Regions from separate parts of the Paenibacillus sp. Y568 genome, predicted to be linked through region 1. Evidence: riboswitches for the same ligand, from Rfam matches in the RefSeq annotation. Region 1 holds a riboswitch; each other region holds the start of a gene.
The links. Region 1 has a riboswitch for cyclic di-AMP ahead of AC1D7X_RS24320 (C40 family peptidase). Riboswitches for the same ligand answer to the same signal wherever they lie in the genome.
Positions count from the first base shown of each region.

Region 2: it holds a riboswitch for cyclic di-AMP, as region 1 does, so the genes downstream of both, AC1D7X_RS08060 (TrkH family potassium uptake protein) here and AC1D7X_RS24320 (C40 family peptidase) in region 1, are expected to answer to the same signal.
Region 3: it holds a riboswitch for cyclic di-AMP, as region 1 does, so the genes downstream of both, AC1D7X_RS01005 (APC family permease) here and AC1D7X_RS24320 (C40 family peptidase) in region 1, are expected to answer to the same signal.

Region 1 is NZ_JCAIUM010000028.1:25,375-30,485, forward strand. Features, by position in the region: gene AC1D7X_RS24310 (M1 family metallopeptidase) at 1-1,971, shown strand, start outside; gene AC1D7X_RS24315 (hypothetical protein) at 1,983-2,807, shown strand; cyclic di-AMP (ydaO/yuaA leader) riboswitch at 3,012-3,150, shown strand; gene AC1D7X_RS24320 (C40 family peptidase) at 3,155-3,622, shown strand; cyclic di-AMP (ydaO/yuaA leader) riboswitch at 3,966-4,102, shown strand; gene AC1D7X_RS24325 (C40 family peptidase) at 4,107-4,577, shown strand; gene AC1D7X_RS24330 (GNAT family N-acetyltransferase) at 4,828-5,111, shown strand, end outside.
Region 2 is NZ_JCAIUM010000004.1:250,476-255,586, reverse strand. Features, by position in the region: gene AC1D7X_RS08070 (LysR family transcriptional regulator) at 1-452, shown strand, start outside; gene AC1D7X_RS08065 (potassium channel family protein) at 582-1,250, opposite strand; gene AC1D7X_RS08060 (TrkH family potassium uptake protein) at 1,290-2,630, opposite strand; cyclic di-AMP (ydaO/yuaA leader) riboswitch at 2,694-2,860, opposite strand; gene AC1D7X_RS08055 (CPBP family intramembrane glutamic endopeptidase) at 3,292-4,914, shown strand; gene uvrC (excinuclease ABC subunit UvrC) at 5,008-5,111, opposite strand, start outside.
Region 3 is NZ_JCAIUM010000001.1:204,846-209,956, reverse strand. Features, by position in the region: gene AC1D7X_RS01025 (D-alanyl-D-alanine carboxypeptidase family protein) at 1-211, shown strand, start outside; gene spoIIAA (anti-sigma F factor antagonist) at 304-657, shown strand; gene spoIIAB (anti-sigma F factor) at 654-1,115, shown strand; gene sigF (RNA polymerase sporulation sigma factor SigF) at 1,127-1,882, shown strand; cyclic di-AMP (ydaO/yuaA leader) riboswitch at 2,059-2,223, shown strand; gene AC1D7X_RS01005 (APC family permease) at 2,349-4,166, shown strand; gene AC1D7X_RS01000 (RNA polymerase sigma factor) at 4,375-4,893, shown strand; gene AC1D7X_RS00995 (DUF4179 domain-containing protein) at 4,877-5,111, shown strand, end outside.

The DNA.
Region 1 (5,111 bases):
TCCAAAATAATTGTAATCATAATTGTTACCCTGTTTCTTCTTAGTGGTACCTGGTGGTGGACGCTACTCAGGGATTCACCTGATTCAGAGTTGGTCTTCACGCCTAATACGGCCAAGCCTCCAGTTACAACAACGATGCCCCCTCAAAAAGAAAGTGTACAACATCCTACTGCTGAGATCCTGAGTAAGCGGATTGTTGAGTACCATCTGGATGTTTCTTTAGACCCTAATGAAAAAGTTCTAGAGGGATCAGAGACCCTTACATGGACACATCCAGGAAAAAACACAGTTACCGAACTTTATTTCCACATGTATCCGAACGCTTTCTCTTCTATGGATACTACCTTTATGAAGGAATCGGGTGGAAAACTACGGAATGACACCATGCCTACGAATGGCTTTGGCTCCATGACCCTTACAGAGCTTGAGACAACAGAAGGACTCTCTCTTATGCATCGTATTCAGTATGTACAACCTGATGATGGCAATAGCAAGGACACGAGTCTTATTAAAGTACGACTTCCCCGCCCGGTAAAAGGTGGAGAGAGTATCACACTTAATATGAAGTTTCAAGTGAAGCTCCCTCAAATATTCGCTCGTATGGGGGTCGCAGATAACTTCTTTATGGCTGGACAATGGTTTCCTAAGATTAGTGTCTACGAGCCTGCTGGTTTAAGAGGACGCGCTACAGAAGGTTGGAATCTCCATCAGTATCACGGTAACTCTGAGTTCTATGCTGATTTCGGTATCTACAATGTGCGTATTCATGTTCCAGAGAACTATATTGTAGCCGCAACAGGCTTTCCAATTAAATCAGCACGGATTCTCAAAGGCGAGAAAATTTACCAGTTCTATGCTGATGATGTGCACGATTTCGCTTGGTCTGCATCTCCTGACTTCGTTGTCGCTGAGAAGCCCTTCTCTTCTCCTGAAGTGCCTGGCGTTCGAATCAAGCTGTATTTAGACCCAGCCCATAAAGATATGAAGGAAAGGTATTTCTATGCTGCTGAGACGGCATTGAAATACTTCAGTAAATGGTACGGTCCCTACCCTTACTCAACACTTTCTATCGTGGTTCCCCCGGAATCCGGAAATGGTGCAGGAGGAATGGAATACCCGACCCTCATTACAGCCTTCGGTGCTAAGAACGACTCACCGGGTTATGAACTGGAACGAACGGTTATTCATGAGATCGGACACCAATATTTCTATGGGATGATTGCTAGTAATGAATTTGAAGAGGCTTGGTTAGATGAGGGATTCACCTCCTATGCAGAAGATAAGTTAATGGAGCAAGAATTTGGGCTCATTCCTAACCTTCCGGTACAAGCCGCAATGATCTCGCCTACTACACTTACACAAGAGGCATGGAAATACGGCTCACAAGACATTTACGCCCAGAATGTATATTATCGCGGCAAACTAGTGCTAAAAGGCATAGAGCGGCAAGTAGGGAACCAGACGATGAATAAAATTATGGCTACCTATACCAAGAAGTATCGATTTGGTCATCCCTCCACACGAGACTTTCAAAAAGTTGTGGAACAAGTTACACGCAAATCGTGGCAAACCTATTTCAATCAATATGTCTATGGCAAGCAAATGACAGACTTCGCCATAGATGACATCACCGTACAGAAAAAGGAGAGTAGTTCAGGAACCATATACGATTCAAATGTGACCGTTAGTCGACAAGATGGTAATTATCCTAATATCCCCATCCTTTTTACATTTGCAGATGGTCATACCCTCAAGAAAGTATGGAAGGGAAATGGAGATATCGCTCAATTTAAGCTCCAATACAAGTCGCCCCTATCCTGGGCCATGATTGATCCTCAATATACACTTGTGTTAGAGAACAAATATATCAACAACTATTTAAAGGCGGATCTCGACGTCAAGAAGGTATCCCGCTGGAATATTAGTGTCACCAAGTTAGTGGAAACACTGCTTGGAAGTCTATCCTGGTGAGGTGAGAGACGGTGAGGAGCAATATCGCCCATGGTTGGAAAAGTCTAAAAAATCAATTCTACGTCGTCATCATTCTATTTCTGTACCACTTGCTATTCGGATACTTTCTATACCGTTTGGTGAATTCGGCGGTAGTACCGCTACTTCAACGCTATCCTGATCCACCCCCCAATGAATTAAGTCAGATCTTATTCTATGTCGAAGGACAGATGGGCCTTGCCCATAGCCACACGGTTCATAACTATCTCTGGATTCTGTTAGGAATGCTACTATTACGAATGGTTCTTACTCCTTTTATTCATTCTGGTATATTTTACGGTCTCCACCAAGAACGTAAGGGAGAAATGGGTGCTTTCTTCTTTCAAGGCATGAAGCGTCATTGGAAACCTGTCATGTTATTCTATTGGATTGAAACAGTATTAGTTCTCATTCCTGCCTATTGGTTAGTACCGAAACTGTATTCCATGGCTATGACCGGACTTATGTCCCCTGGTATATTAACTGAAGCTATCCCCTGGTTAGTTGGGTGGTACATATACGGCTATATCATCCACCAGATTGTATTGTACATGCAATTTGGCTCAACTGGAGATGTCTCTATCTTCTCATCTATATGGATATGTTTACGACATGTCCTGGCCGTGATTGGAATCTCTCTTCTCCTGGGAGGACTAAATCTACTTCTCTTTTGCTTATTCACTGGCTTTTCTCTTTTTTGGACGGGAATACTCGCGCTCATTCTGCAACAAACATATCCAGTAATATCTTGTCTATTTAAAATGTGGAACATCACCTCACAGTATAATTTGTGGGCAACCAAGCTTATAAAAAAATAAATATATATTTGCATATTATATCTTTAGCCCCCTGATACAAGAAGAAACCCACCTTTTTTGGATGAAAAAGGTGGGTTTCTTCTTGTCCTATTGTGTGGTTTAGGTTTGCCAAAGTGTAAAACCTCTGTTAAACTCATTTAGTAACAACTTTGTAATCTTTATTACGACCTCTGAAATTTATCATCGTAGTTTGTCACTTTCAGGTGCACGAAACAGCCAAATTCCTAAGCACCAGGAAACGGGGGAACCATTTTATGGGTGAATTGATCTCGAAACAGAGGGATCATAGGAGACCTTCTACCGAACCCTTAAGCTAACCTCGTAGGCATTGGAAGGGGAACAATGATTTGAAGAAGAATGTAGTCGCTACAGCCTTGAGCGTGGCTCTTGCATTGACGATAGGAACGGGTAGCGTATTTGCCGATTCAAAGATGGACTCCGTGATTGACAATACGATTGGAGTTACATATAAAACGGGTGGAACAACCGCAAATGGATTTGATTGTTCTGGCTTTACTCGTTATGTATTCTTAAAATTAGGCGTGACTTTGCCACGTCAGTCTGTTTCTCAGTACCACACAGGTACCGCTGTATCGAAAAGCCAAATGAGACCTGGCGACCTGGTGTTCTTTAACACTTCAGGAAAAGGTGTATCTCACGTCGGGATATTTGTAGGTAGTGGAAAATTTGCACATGCCTCTTCTTCACATGGGGTAATTGTTAGTTCACTTTCAGAAAGCTACTATTCTAAACGTTATGTTGGCGCAAAAAGAGTAATGAGTACTTCTAAATATCAAGCTGCAGCTTATAACTAAATATAATGTGCTAAATTATTAGGACCCTTAGATGAGCTGAAGTCTCTCTAAGGGTTTCTTATATACTAAGACGTACGAAGTCAGAAAAAGTTGACGATTAACCAAAATGTTTTTTTATAGTTAAGAGTCAGTTTAATTTCCAACACATAATCCCCGCCCATTAAATACCATAATTAAACAATTAAGGACACGTATTCTAGTAATCTACCTTTATTTTGTAAAATGTTAGATAAATTCCATCAAAGTTTACAGAAACAATTGCCAAACTCCCATTCCTTTGTTACAATAAATCCAGTAAGTTTTTAGTAACAACTTTGTAATAAGTTTTGTAATCATTTAATGTTAATTATATCTGCCGAATTCCCAATTATGGGAAGTGGGGGAACCAGTCTTGGGTGAATTGATCTTGCAGCAGAGGGATCATAGGGAACCTTCAACCGAATCCTTAAGCTAACCTCGCAGGCACCGGAAGGAGTTAACTTTTTTGAAGAAGAAATTAACAACTACAGTATTAGGATTAACATTATTATTTTCAATTGGAACTGGTAGCGCTTTCGCGGATTCTACACTAGATGAGGCTATCAAACCAACAATTGGTTCTGCATATAAGGGCGGCGGAGTTAACACTAATGGATTCGACTGTTCTGGATTCACATTGTACATATTCAATAAACTAGGTATTGATTTACCTCACCAATCCGGATCTCAATTCAGTATGGGAACTGCCGTTAGTCGTAGCGATTTAAGAGAAGGCGATTTAGTTTTCTTTAATACAAGTGGCAAAGGTGTTTCACACGTTGGAATCTATGTTGGTAATGGTAAGTTTGCACATGCCTCTTCATCCAATGGTGTTATCATTAACTCACTCAGTGAATCCTATTATGTCAACCGCTATGTTGGTGCCAAAAGAATTATGAGTAATACTACGTATGAGTCTGTTGCTACAGACAAATAGTTTTTCTACAACCCGACCTGTGGATGAGATCCTTAATCTCAACTACAGGTTTTTTTATTTGTCACATTTGTACCTAACTCTCAACTGACTAAACTACTAACATGTCATCATATATTTATTCATATACTTATGATAAGTTGCCCATACTCTTCATTAACCACCCTGCTGATAAGTAAACAGTTATTACGTACAGCATTGTACATATTTATTATGAACTCCTTCATTTCATTCAAAGAAAGGAACAATCAATATGACTAACTCACCATTTATCATAACTTCTATGACCACTGAACATGCTCGTGCTATATCTGAATGGGTTTACCCACCTCCCTACAGTATTTATGGATGGATGCCCTGGAATCAGATGGAGGAGCTTCATATTGAGTTTGGAGATCCAATGCTTCGGAAGGAGCAATATGCCTCTATCATCAACTTGAATGGAGAGTTATGTGGTTTCACTCAATTCTTCCCACTAGAAGGGGTGACAAGGCTTGGTATTGGCTTACATCCTAAATTATGTGGACAGGGAATGGG
Region 2 (5,111 bases), on a different contig from region 1:
ACGAAAGAGGCTTAAACTGTATCCCTTTATTTGAAGATCACTTGGAATTAGTTCTACCAAGACAACACCCCCTTGCCGAATCACCAGCCATTCATATGAACGATTTACATGAGACACCCATGATTATTTTCTCAAGTGGGACATGGTATCGTAAATTAATGGACGACTTATTTGAGAATACGGGTATTATGCCTGATATTCGAATGGAGATCGACTCGTTTGAAGCGATTGTCCGCTTATTACCTACTTGTAAAGCTGTAACATTATTACCCAAATCTTATCTACATCAACAACTTATTGACGATAATGATCTCAAAGTTATTCATATCCCTGATCTCAAAGAAACACGACGAACGACATCCTTAATCTATGGTGAATATACCGAGTTAAGTAAGGCTGCACGGCAATGGATCGAAGAAACAGAATCCTTATTTAATCGCCTAGATTTATGATTTTTATGATTTCACCAAAAAAAGAAACACAGAGAAGGTCAAGGATAATCTCCTTGACCTTCTCTGTGTTTTACGTTCGCATTTTTTTGAGAAATTAGCTACCTCTACCGAAAGTGGTTCTATTCCTATTTAATTGTCATCCATGAGTTCATTCTCAAAATTTTCAATATTCTCGTTAGACCCGATAATGACCATAATATCGCCTGCTCGAACCTGATCCATTGCTGTAGGCGCCACAATAATGCCAGTTGATCTATGCAAAGCCACGATGCTACAGCCAAATCTAGTACGAATATTTATCTCTGTGAGTGTCTTACCATCAAGACATAACGGAGCGTTCATCTCTACAATGCTGTAATCTTTCGAAAGTTCAATATAATCCAGTAAGTTCGGAGTTACCAGTTGATGTGCAACCCGAATGCCCATATCTCGCTCAGGGTACACTACTCGATCTACTCCTAGTTTCTCCAATGCTCTTCCGTGAAGAACAGAGATCGCTTTAGCAACGACTGTCGTTACTCCTAAATCTTTGAGCAGTATGGTTGCAAGAATACTCGTCTGGATGTCTTCTCCGATAGCCACAATACCACAATCGAAATTACGAACACCTAACGATTTCAGCACTTCTTCATCTGAGGCATCTGCCACAACAGCATACGTCAGTAACTCACTCATATCACTTACAATCTCTTCATTTCGATCGATCCCTAGCACTTCATAATTCAGTGCCATAAGTTCTTGAGCAATAGAAGACCCGAACCGCCCCAATCCAATAACGACAAACTGCTGTTTCTTCATCTCTCTTTCAATACTCCTTTAATCATCTCAATTTCTCTTCTACCCTATAATAATTTTACCCTCTGGATGACGATATAACTCTTTGCCTTTCTTCGGACCCAGTGCATATGCCAGTGTAAGTGGTCCAAGGCGACCTGCAAACATCGTTAGACTTATCAGAATTTTACCCGCTAAGGTCAGATGTGTTGTTAATCCCATCGTTAACCCTACTGTACCAAATGCAGAAGTTGTCTCATACAATATCATTAGAAAACTACTGTCTTCTGTCGTAGAAAGTATCATCGCTACACTCATTACAAGCAAAAGTGCAACTAGTGTAATCGTGAGCGCTTTAAATATACGTTCTTGCGCAAACCGGTAGCGAAACAATACGATGTCATCTCGTCCACGTAACATGGAGATCACAGCACCAATAATAAGCGTAAACGTTGTTGTCTTGATCCCACCTCCAGTAGATCCTGGAGAAGCCCCAATGAACATAAGTATAATCATAAAGAATTGAGATGCCTGTCTCATATTACCCAGATCAAGCGTATTCGCACCTGCAGTTCTTGGTGTAACCGATTGGAAGAGGGAGCCAAGGATTTTGCCACCCCAATTTAACGACCCTAATGTTCTTGGATTAGAATACTCGAATACAAATATAACAATGGCTCCGAACACGATTAGAAAGGCTGTCATGGATAGTACTACTTTTGAATGTAAAGATATCCTACGCGTCTTTCGGAAATCGACCATGTCAGATAGAACAATGAATCCAATTCCTCCAGATACAATAAGGAACATCACCACAAAGTTGACGATTGGATCATATACATAACCTGTAAGGCTACGGAAGTCACCGAATAGATCAAATCCAGCATTGTTAAACATTGAAATGGCATGAAAAATACCAAAATATAAAGCTTTTCCAAAGGGCATATCTACTGCCCATCTTACAGTTAACAGAACAGCAGCTGATCCTTCGATAATAAGAGAAAAGAGTAATACTTTTCGAATCAGTCGTACTATTCCTTCCATTGAGCCCTGATTCATCGCTTCTTGAAGGAGCAAACGGTCACGTAGGGATATCTTCCGTTTCAACACAAAGGCGAATAACGTAGCCATCGTCATAAATCCAAGTCCGCCCACCTGAATGAGCATAATAATGACCACTTGCCCAAATGTGCTGAAGAACGTCCCCGTGTCCTGCACGACTAAGCCCGTAACGCAAGTCGCTGATGTTGCTGTAAACAATGCATCAATGAAGGCGAGGGGTTTACCCGTCGTATTCGATATGGGTAAGGTTAACAATACCGTTCCCAGTAGTATAATGGTAGCGAAACCAATAACTAGAATTTGTGGAGGGGATAATCTGAACCAACTATACTTCCATTTCACACGCTTCACCCCTTTTTAAATCAACAAAAAAAGACACTGGAAATCCAATGCCTCTCGGTTGGTTCCTGCTTGCATATCGCCTACGAGGTTAGCTGACGGATTCGGGTATGCACAGCTTACCCTATTCGTTCATTCAACAACGAAATTCACCCCACAAGTAGATAGACTAAATCGTCTCTACAAGAAATGGTTCCCCCGTATTTCATATGAAAATTTGGCGCATTATTAAATTGCATTCCGATTATAATCTTTATCCAGTAACTGTACAAATTGATTTTCTGGACAAATGACTGGATATGGGTTAAATATAAGCGAAAGAACGTATCAGAACAGTGGTTCTCTCTCCATAAGTATGATTACCTTCTTATTCATCTGCTTTGCACCATTTCGAGTTACATTTGCTGGATTTACCGCTAGAAGCTATGCTATGTTATCGTTACTTATAAGAGCATCTAACGAAGTTTATGTTTTCGATGTAAGTTTTTACGAAGTATTACCAAGGAGTAGCGCTCAAAAACTTTAAGTTTATGCTTTCGATGTAAGTTTTTACGAAGTATTACCAAGGAGTAACGCTCAAAAACTTTAAGTTTATGCTTTCGATGTAAGTTTTTACGAAGTAATTCTAAGAAGTAGCGCTCAAAAACTTTTAGGAGGAAATTAAATGAATTCTACGGGACAACCTTTGAAACTTAATATCAACTATAAGGTTCTCGGTCTATGTGGGGTTATCGGTCTGATTCTGTTTATGATATTGCAAGTATTCCCCAGCACCGCATCCGATACACTGGAGCAACCAAGCAAAGAATTAATCACTAAGGATCAAGCAAGAATCGCGGCCACACAATATGCTGAGTCACAACTTCACATTCATGTATTGAGTCAACCCGATGATACTTTGGTCACCTATCAATCTGACTCAGATTTATATGGTTATTTATCTAAAGAGAAGTTAATGGAGAAATACAATACTACTTTCGATCATAAATATCCAACCGAAGTTTACCGCGTCCGTCTGAAAGAAGGTAATACCAATAACTACCTTAATATAGATGTACATATGAATACAGGAGATATCGTATCCTTTTCTCAGAAGAAGAACTCGCCCCTTATTGAACCTACAGAGGAATCGATCAGTACAACAAATAATGTAAGACTTGCAGAACAATGGCTAACCCAATTAGGATATGATTCAAAGACTCTCCAGATCACAGAAAATAAAAAATCGACCCTTACCTATTCGGACTTAAATACTACGATTGGCGAGGCCGTATTACAATTGAAGTTCACTTTCGGATCAGACAGGATCGTCTCCTTTGAACCTTCCTTTTCGATTCCGTCAGAACATACATCTTATGTAGAAAAAGAACACACCAAAGCCGTTTGGATGACCATGCTCGGATATGGACTCCTCACTTTAGCGCTTGGCATACTTGCTATTGTATATAGCGCAATAACGAGAAAGCATACCTCTTTTGTTCGAGGAATATTCCTGAGTTCATTCTATTTCATTGTCTCCATGCTAAGCACATTAAATATGTTGCCCGCCTTGGAAGCCGAGGGACTGACGGGATTAAGTCTAACGTTCGGGTTAATATTCCAGGGTCTCCTTACCTTAGTTATGGCTGCGTTATTGTACTTCTCACTTGTTGGTGGAGATGGCTTATGGCGGAAGGAAACAGGACTTAATCCTTGGCCACGTGCAAAAGAAGCCGGGTATGGTAAATTTGTTCTTCATAGTATGTATGTCGGATATTTATGGGCCCTCATCTTGTTAGGAGTTCAATCCGTCATCTTTTTAATACTCGGTCTGACGCTTCATAGCTGGTCTACGACGGATGCTAGTCAATCCCCGATTAATATGGTATACCCTTGGATTCTACCGCTCATGGCATGGGTAGCTGGAATTTCAGAAGAAGCTGTTTATCGTTTATTTGGGATTAGGATGATGCAAAAGATCGTTAAGAATACCTTCCTAGCGTGTCTCATTCCATCCCTCATCTGGGCGTTCGGCCATACGCTTTATCCTATCTATCCCGTTATTTCAAGACCTATAGAACTAGTCGTTATCGGCTTACTCTTCAGCTTTATATTTCTACGCTATGGCTTTATTGCAGCGATGTTCAGCCATGTTGTGTTCGATAGCATCTTGATGGGTTTCAGCTTACTCACCCTGGAGGACTCCACTAGTATTACAGCAGGTGTGGTGTCTATGGTCATGCCCTTCATCGTTGCGTACGTAATTTATCTTGTCTACTCCAGAAGAAAGAGACTCACCACTGATTAAGACGGTGTCCTATCTCGGACGGAATTATAAGATATAGCGTATCAAGCGATACGTATCCTGCTTATTTTCAAGAAAAAAAAGAGAAGCCGTATGTTACGACTCCTCCTGAAGTGCTGCAATAATCTGAGAGGCGAGTTTCTCGCCAATAGAGAGAGGCCGGAAGTCTTCGACACTGGCCTCTCTTATTTTTTTGAGAG
Region 3 (5,111 bases), on a different contig from region 1:
CGGAAACACCTCAAATATTAAACATGAACTACAGATTGAACCTGAATTAAGAGCTCCGATTGAGCAAGGTCAGGTACTTGGAAATCTCGTGGTATATCAAGGAGATCAGGTCATTAAGAAGTTTGAATTAAAGGCTCCAACGAAAGTTGATAAAGCTGGTTGGTGGACGATGTTCAAGCGTACGACAGCAAAATTATTTTTTGTAGATTGATAGCAGTTTTCTTCTAGTTTTGTCGTGATGCAGGAATATGATTTTCACTTCTAGAACTCTTTGTTTATGACAGGGAGGAGAGTGAGGAAAATATGAATCTTCAAATGGAAATGGAACATCACCGTCAAGTACTCATCGTCCGTTTCACAGGAGAACTTGATCATCATACTGCAGATCATGTTCGTATGAAGCTAGATGAAGCGATTCATAGTAAGCAGACCGATCATATTGTTCTAAGTCTGAAAGATCTGCAGTTTATGGATAGTTCAGGTATAGGCGTTATTCTTGGAAGGTATAAGTTGATTAAGAGCAAGGGTGGCAAGATGGCTGTATGTGATGTCACTCCACCCGTGTATCGTTTGCTGGAGATGTCGGGAATGTTCAAGATTATGCCTATCTATGAAAGCGAGAGCCATGCGCTCTCAAGTCTGGAGGTTGTGTCATGAGTGAAGAACAGACTCTAGCTCATAATTTCATGACGTTGCAGTTTGCTGCCAAGTCGGAGAATGAATCATTTGCTCGAGTTACCGTCGCCGCATTTATATCACAACTTGATCCTACAATGGACGAGCTTAGTGATTTGAAGACAGTCGTATCGGAAGCAGTAACCAACTGTATCATTCATGGATATGATTCTGATGCTACAGGAATCGTGACCATTACAGCTGAGATCAAAGGGGACACAGTGACAATAACGGTGGAAGATCGTGGACAAGGCATAGAAGATCTAGATCTTGCTAAGCAACCACTATATACTTCTAAGCCTGAGTTAGAAAGATCAGGAATGGGATTTACCATTATGGAGAATTTCATGGATGAATTTGAAGTCTCTAGTGAATCCGGATTTGGCACGTCGATTAGGATGAAGAAGAGGATTGAATCCAAGAAAGCTTTATATAATTAGGGGTTGGACGTATGGATGCTGATGTTAAGAAAGCTTCGCAAACCTACTTGGAAGATTCGGAAGTCAAACGCCTTATTGCACTTAGTCAATCGGGGGATAATGTTGCCCGGGATACACTGGTGAACTGTAACATTCGTCTCGTCTGGTCGGTAGTACAGCGGTTTATGAACCGCGGATATGAGCCGGAGGACTTATTTCAAATTGGGTGTATCGGACTTTTGAAATCCGTTGATAAATTTGATCTGAGTTATGACGTTAAATTCTCTACCTATGCCGTTCCTATGATTATTGGAGAAATCCAACGTTTCTTACGTGATGACGGAACTATTAAAGTGAGCCGTTCTCTGAAAGAAATGGCGAATAAGGTTCGTAAAAAGAAGGACGAGCTCTCAAAGGTATTAAATCGACTGCCGACGATTAAAGAAGTAGCAGACGATCTTGGAGTTACACCAGAAGAAGTTGTATTTGCACAGGAAGCTAACAAGCCTCCAACTTCAATTCATGAGACTGTCTACGAGAATGATGGAGATCCCATTACCTTAATGGATCAGATTGCAGATGAATCTCAAGATAAATGGTTTGATAAACTGGCACTTAATGAGGCAATAGAGGGACTATCTGAACGAGAGAAGCTCATCGTCTACCTACGTTATTATCGAGATCAGACACAGTCTGAGGTCGCTGGTAGACTGGGAATCTCCCAAGTGCAGGTATCTCGATTGGAGAAGAAGATCCTTCAGCTCATCCGTGACCAGATTGCTCAATAGCCAACCATGTAATGATCAAGAAACCTGAGATAGTTGTCTCAGGTTTTTTTGATTTTTATTGAAAAAAATAAGAAAAGAAATATTTCGAAATAATTCACAAAAATTTCATTGGTTTTCATATGATTTCATATATACAGTTTGGTTCGAGCGGATTATAATTAGCTCTCGTAATAGGATTTGTTCGAGCGCTGAATTTTCTGAAAAGGAAAAGCGGGGGAACCAAAACATTGGAAATATACCAATGGGGTGAATCGTAATCAGACTAAAATAAGTTTGATATGTAGGGCTATTCCACAGTCCGAATCCGACAGCTAACCTCGTAAGCTTTGGTGGGTTTGATCATACTTTTAACTTTACGGAATTCTTCTGTAAGGGTATTATGTGTGTACAAAAACCGCAAAGCTAACCTTCCCTAAAGTAGCGTACAACATAGATGTTACAAGTTGCTTATGAAGGGGTCTTTAAGATGGTTAGCAAGGTTAAACGTGTCCTGATCGGACGTCCCATGAAATCAAATGAACTTGATCATGAGAAATTAAGTAAATTTAAAGCACTAGCTGTTCTGTCATCAGATGCTTTGTCATCCGTTGCTTATGGTACGGAACAGATTCTAATCGTACTAATGGTAGCTGGTTTCTCCGCTGCTTGGTACTCCATTCCAATTTCATTAGCTGTACTAGGACTTTTAGCTATTCTTATTTTTTCTTACAGACAGACCATATTTGCTTACCCTATGGGTGGAGGAGCATATATTGTCGCAAAAGAAAACTTGGGTGTTCCTATGGGACTCATGGCAGGTGGATCATTACTTGTCGACTATATTCTTACCGTAGCAGTAAGTGCATCGGCTGGAACGGATGCCCTTACATCAGCGTTTCCATATCTTCATGATTATAGCGTCGTTATTGCTATTTCGGTCATATTAATTCTAACGCTTATAAATTTACGAGGTGTTACAGAGGCAGCTTCATTTATAGCTTTTCCCGTATACTTGTTTGTCATTTCGATATTTGTTCTAATAATTTCTGGTGTGATTAAGTATGCAACAGGCAATGTTCATGCTGCGATTCCGGAACTAGGTTCGGCGGTATCTAATATAAGTTTATTTATACTTTTAAAAGCCTTCAGTTCAGGGTGTTCGGCACTAACCGGGGTCGAAGCGGTATCCAATGCCATTCCGAATTTCAAACAACCCGCTGAGAAGAATGCAGCTAAGACGTTGGTAATGATGGGCGTTATTCTGGCAGCGATGTTTACCGGAATAAGTCTGTTGGCGTACTGGTATGGTATAACCCCTGATCTTAAAGCGACAGTTGTATCGCAGATTTCACAATCCGTATTTGGTCGTGGTGTTCTGTATTACGGAATACAAGGGATTACAGCAGTCATTCTCTTCCTTGCTGCGAATACGGCATATTCTGCGTTTCCACTACTCTCATTTATGTTAGCTAAGGACAAGTTCATGCCTCATATGTTTATGGTTCGTGGGGATCGTCTGGGGTTCTCAAATGGGATTATTATTCTTGGCGTTATGGCTTCTGTACTTGTAGCGGCTTTCCATGGTGATACAGGAAGTTTGATTCCGTTATATGCGGTTGGCGTATTTATTCCGTTTACACTTTCTCAACTGGGGATGATGATTCATTGGCTTAAAAAGAAGCCCTCTGGATGGATACATCGCTTTATTGTAAATACGGTGGGTATGATTACAACGTTATCGATCACGCTTATTTTTATTTTCACCAAATTCTCGCATATATGGATGGTGTTCATATTCCTACCGTTAGTTATGCTTCTCTTCAAACGAATCCATCGGCATTATATGAATATAGCAGATCAACTACGTATTCGGCTTGATGTGGATAAACCGGTTATCAAAGGTAGCACATTTTTGGTTCCCGTCTCTGGCGTTACGCGTGTCGTACTTAATTCTATCAGTTATGCGCGTTCTTTATCGGACAATGTCGTTGCAGTATATATTGGCTTCGATGAAGAAGAGATTCACAAGATGGAACAGAAATGGGCCGAATGGAATCCAGGTGTACGGTTAATTGTTCTGCGTTCACGGTATAGAAGTGTGATTAAACCCCTTCTTCGGTTTATAGAAACAGTTGAATGGAAAACAGCGGCAACCGATCATATTACAATTGTGATTCCGCAGTTTATTACCAAGCATTGGTGGCAAAATATTTTACACAATCAATCAAGTTTGCTGATTCGTACTTTTTTGGTTAATCAGAAGGATATTGTGATTACAACAGTCCCGTATCATTTAAATAAATAGATTCATTTACAGGAGGTTGTCCCATTGGCTATTGACCTAGCTAGGGGCACCTCCTTTTTGCATATCTACTAATATATTGGCTGCACAAAAATGAGGGCAAGAAGTTGCTCATAGACAGCCTAATAACGATTTGTAATGTATAATGAACGATTATTGGTTGTTAAACGTCATATAGTCGAGAAGATTATGAGGGAGGTGTATTTCGGAAATGAACGACCGCGAACTATTCGAGACATACAAGGAACTGGTATACAGTCTCTGTTATTACATGATGCATAACCGTTCAGATGCTGAGGACATGTGTCAGGAGGTATTTGTCAAAGCGATACTAACGGACAGATCGCAAGTAAGAGAGATCAAACCGTGGCTGTTGAGGATCGCCTCTAATGAGTGTAGTAGTGTACTCAGAAGACGCAAGAATGGCTGGGCTAAAGAATTGAGTGCGTATTTACGCTCACGTCCCTTCTTATCCAATCCAGTAGAAGAGAGTTATGATCAACGAGAAACCAAAGTGGAGTTCTATAAGTTATACAGCATGCTCCCTAATAAGGTACGGATGGTATTTACGCTACGTTATGTGAACGAATTGACGGTGCCGGAGATTTCTGCCGTAATTAACGTTCCTGAAGGTACAGTGAAGTCTAGATTGAATCGGGGTCTGAAGCTTTTACAAAGCATAACTGCTGCCCAAGTAAAGGAGATGATTGGAAATGGATCGAAGACATGAATGCGAAGTAGATGTAAACTCACAACCGAATTATGATACGATGTGGACCGCAATTGAACAGGAAGTGTCCAAGCGGAAATCAGTGATGGAGCAGAACTCTACATATCGCAGAAAAAAGTTCGTGCCTGCAACCATCGTTATCCTTTGTTTTATGGTTATTGCCGTTCCTGCCTTCGCAGGTGTATCGTTGAATTGGGATAGCCTCATCGGTGGGAAAG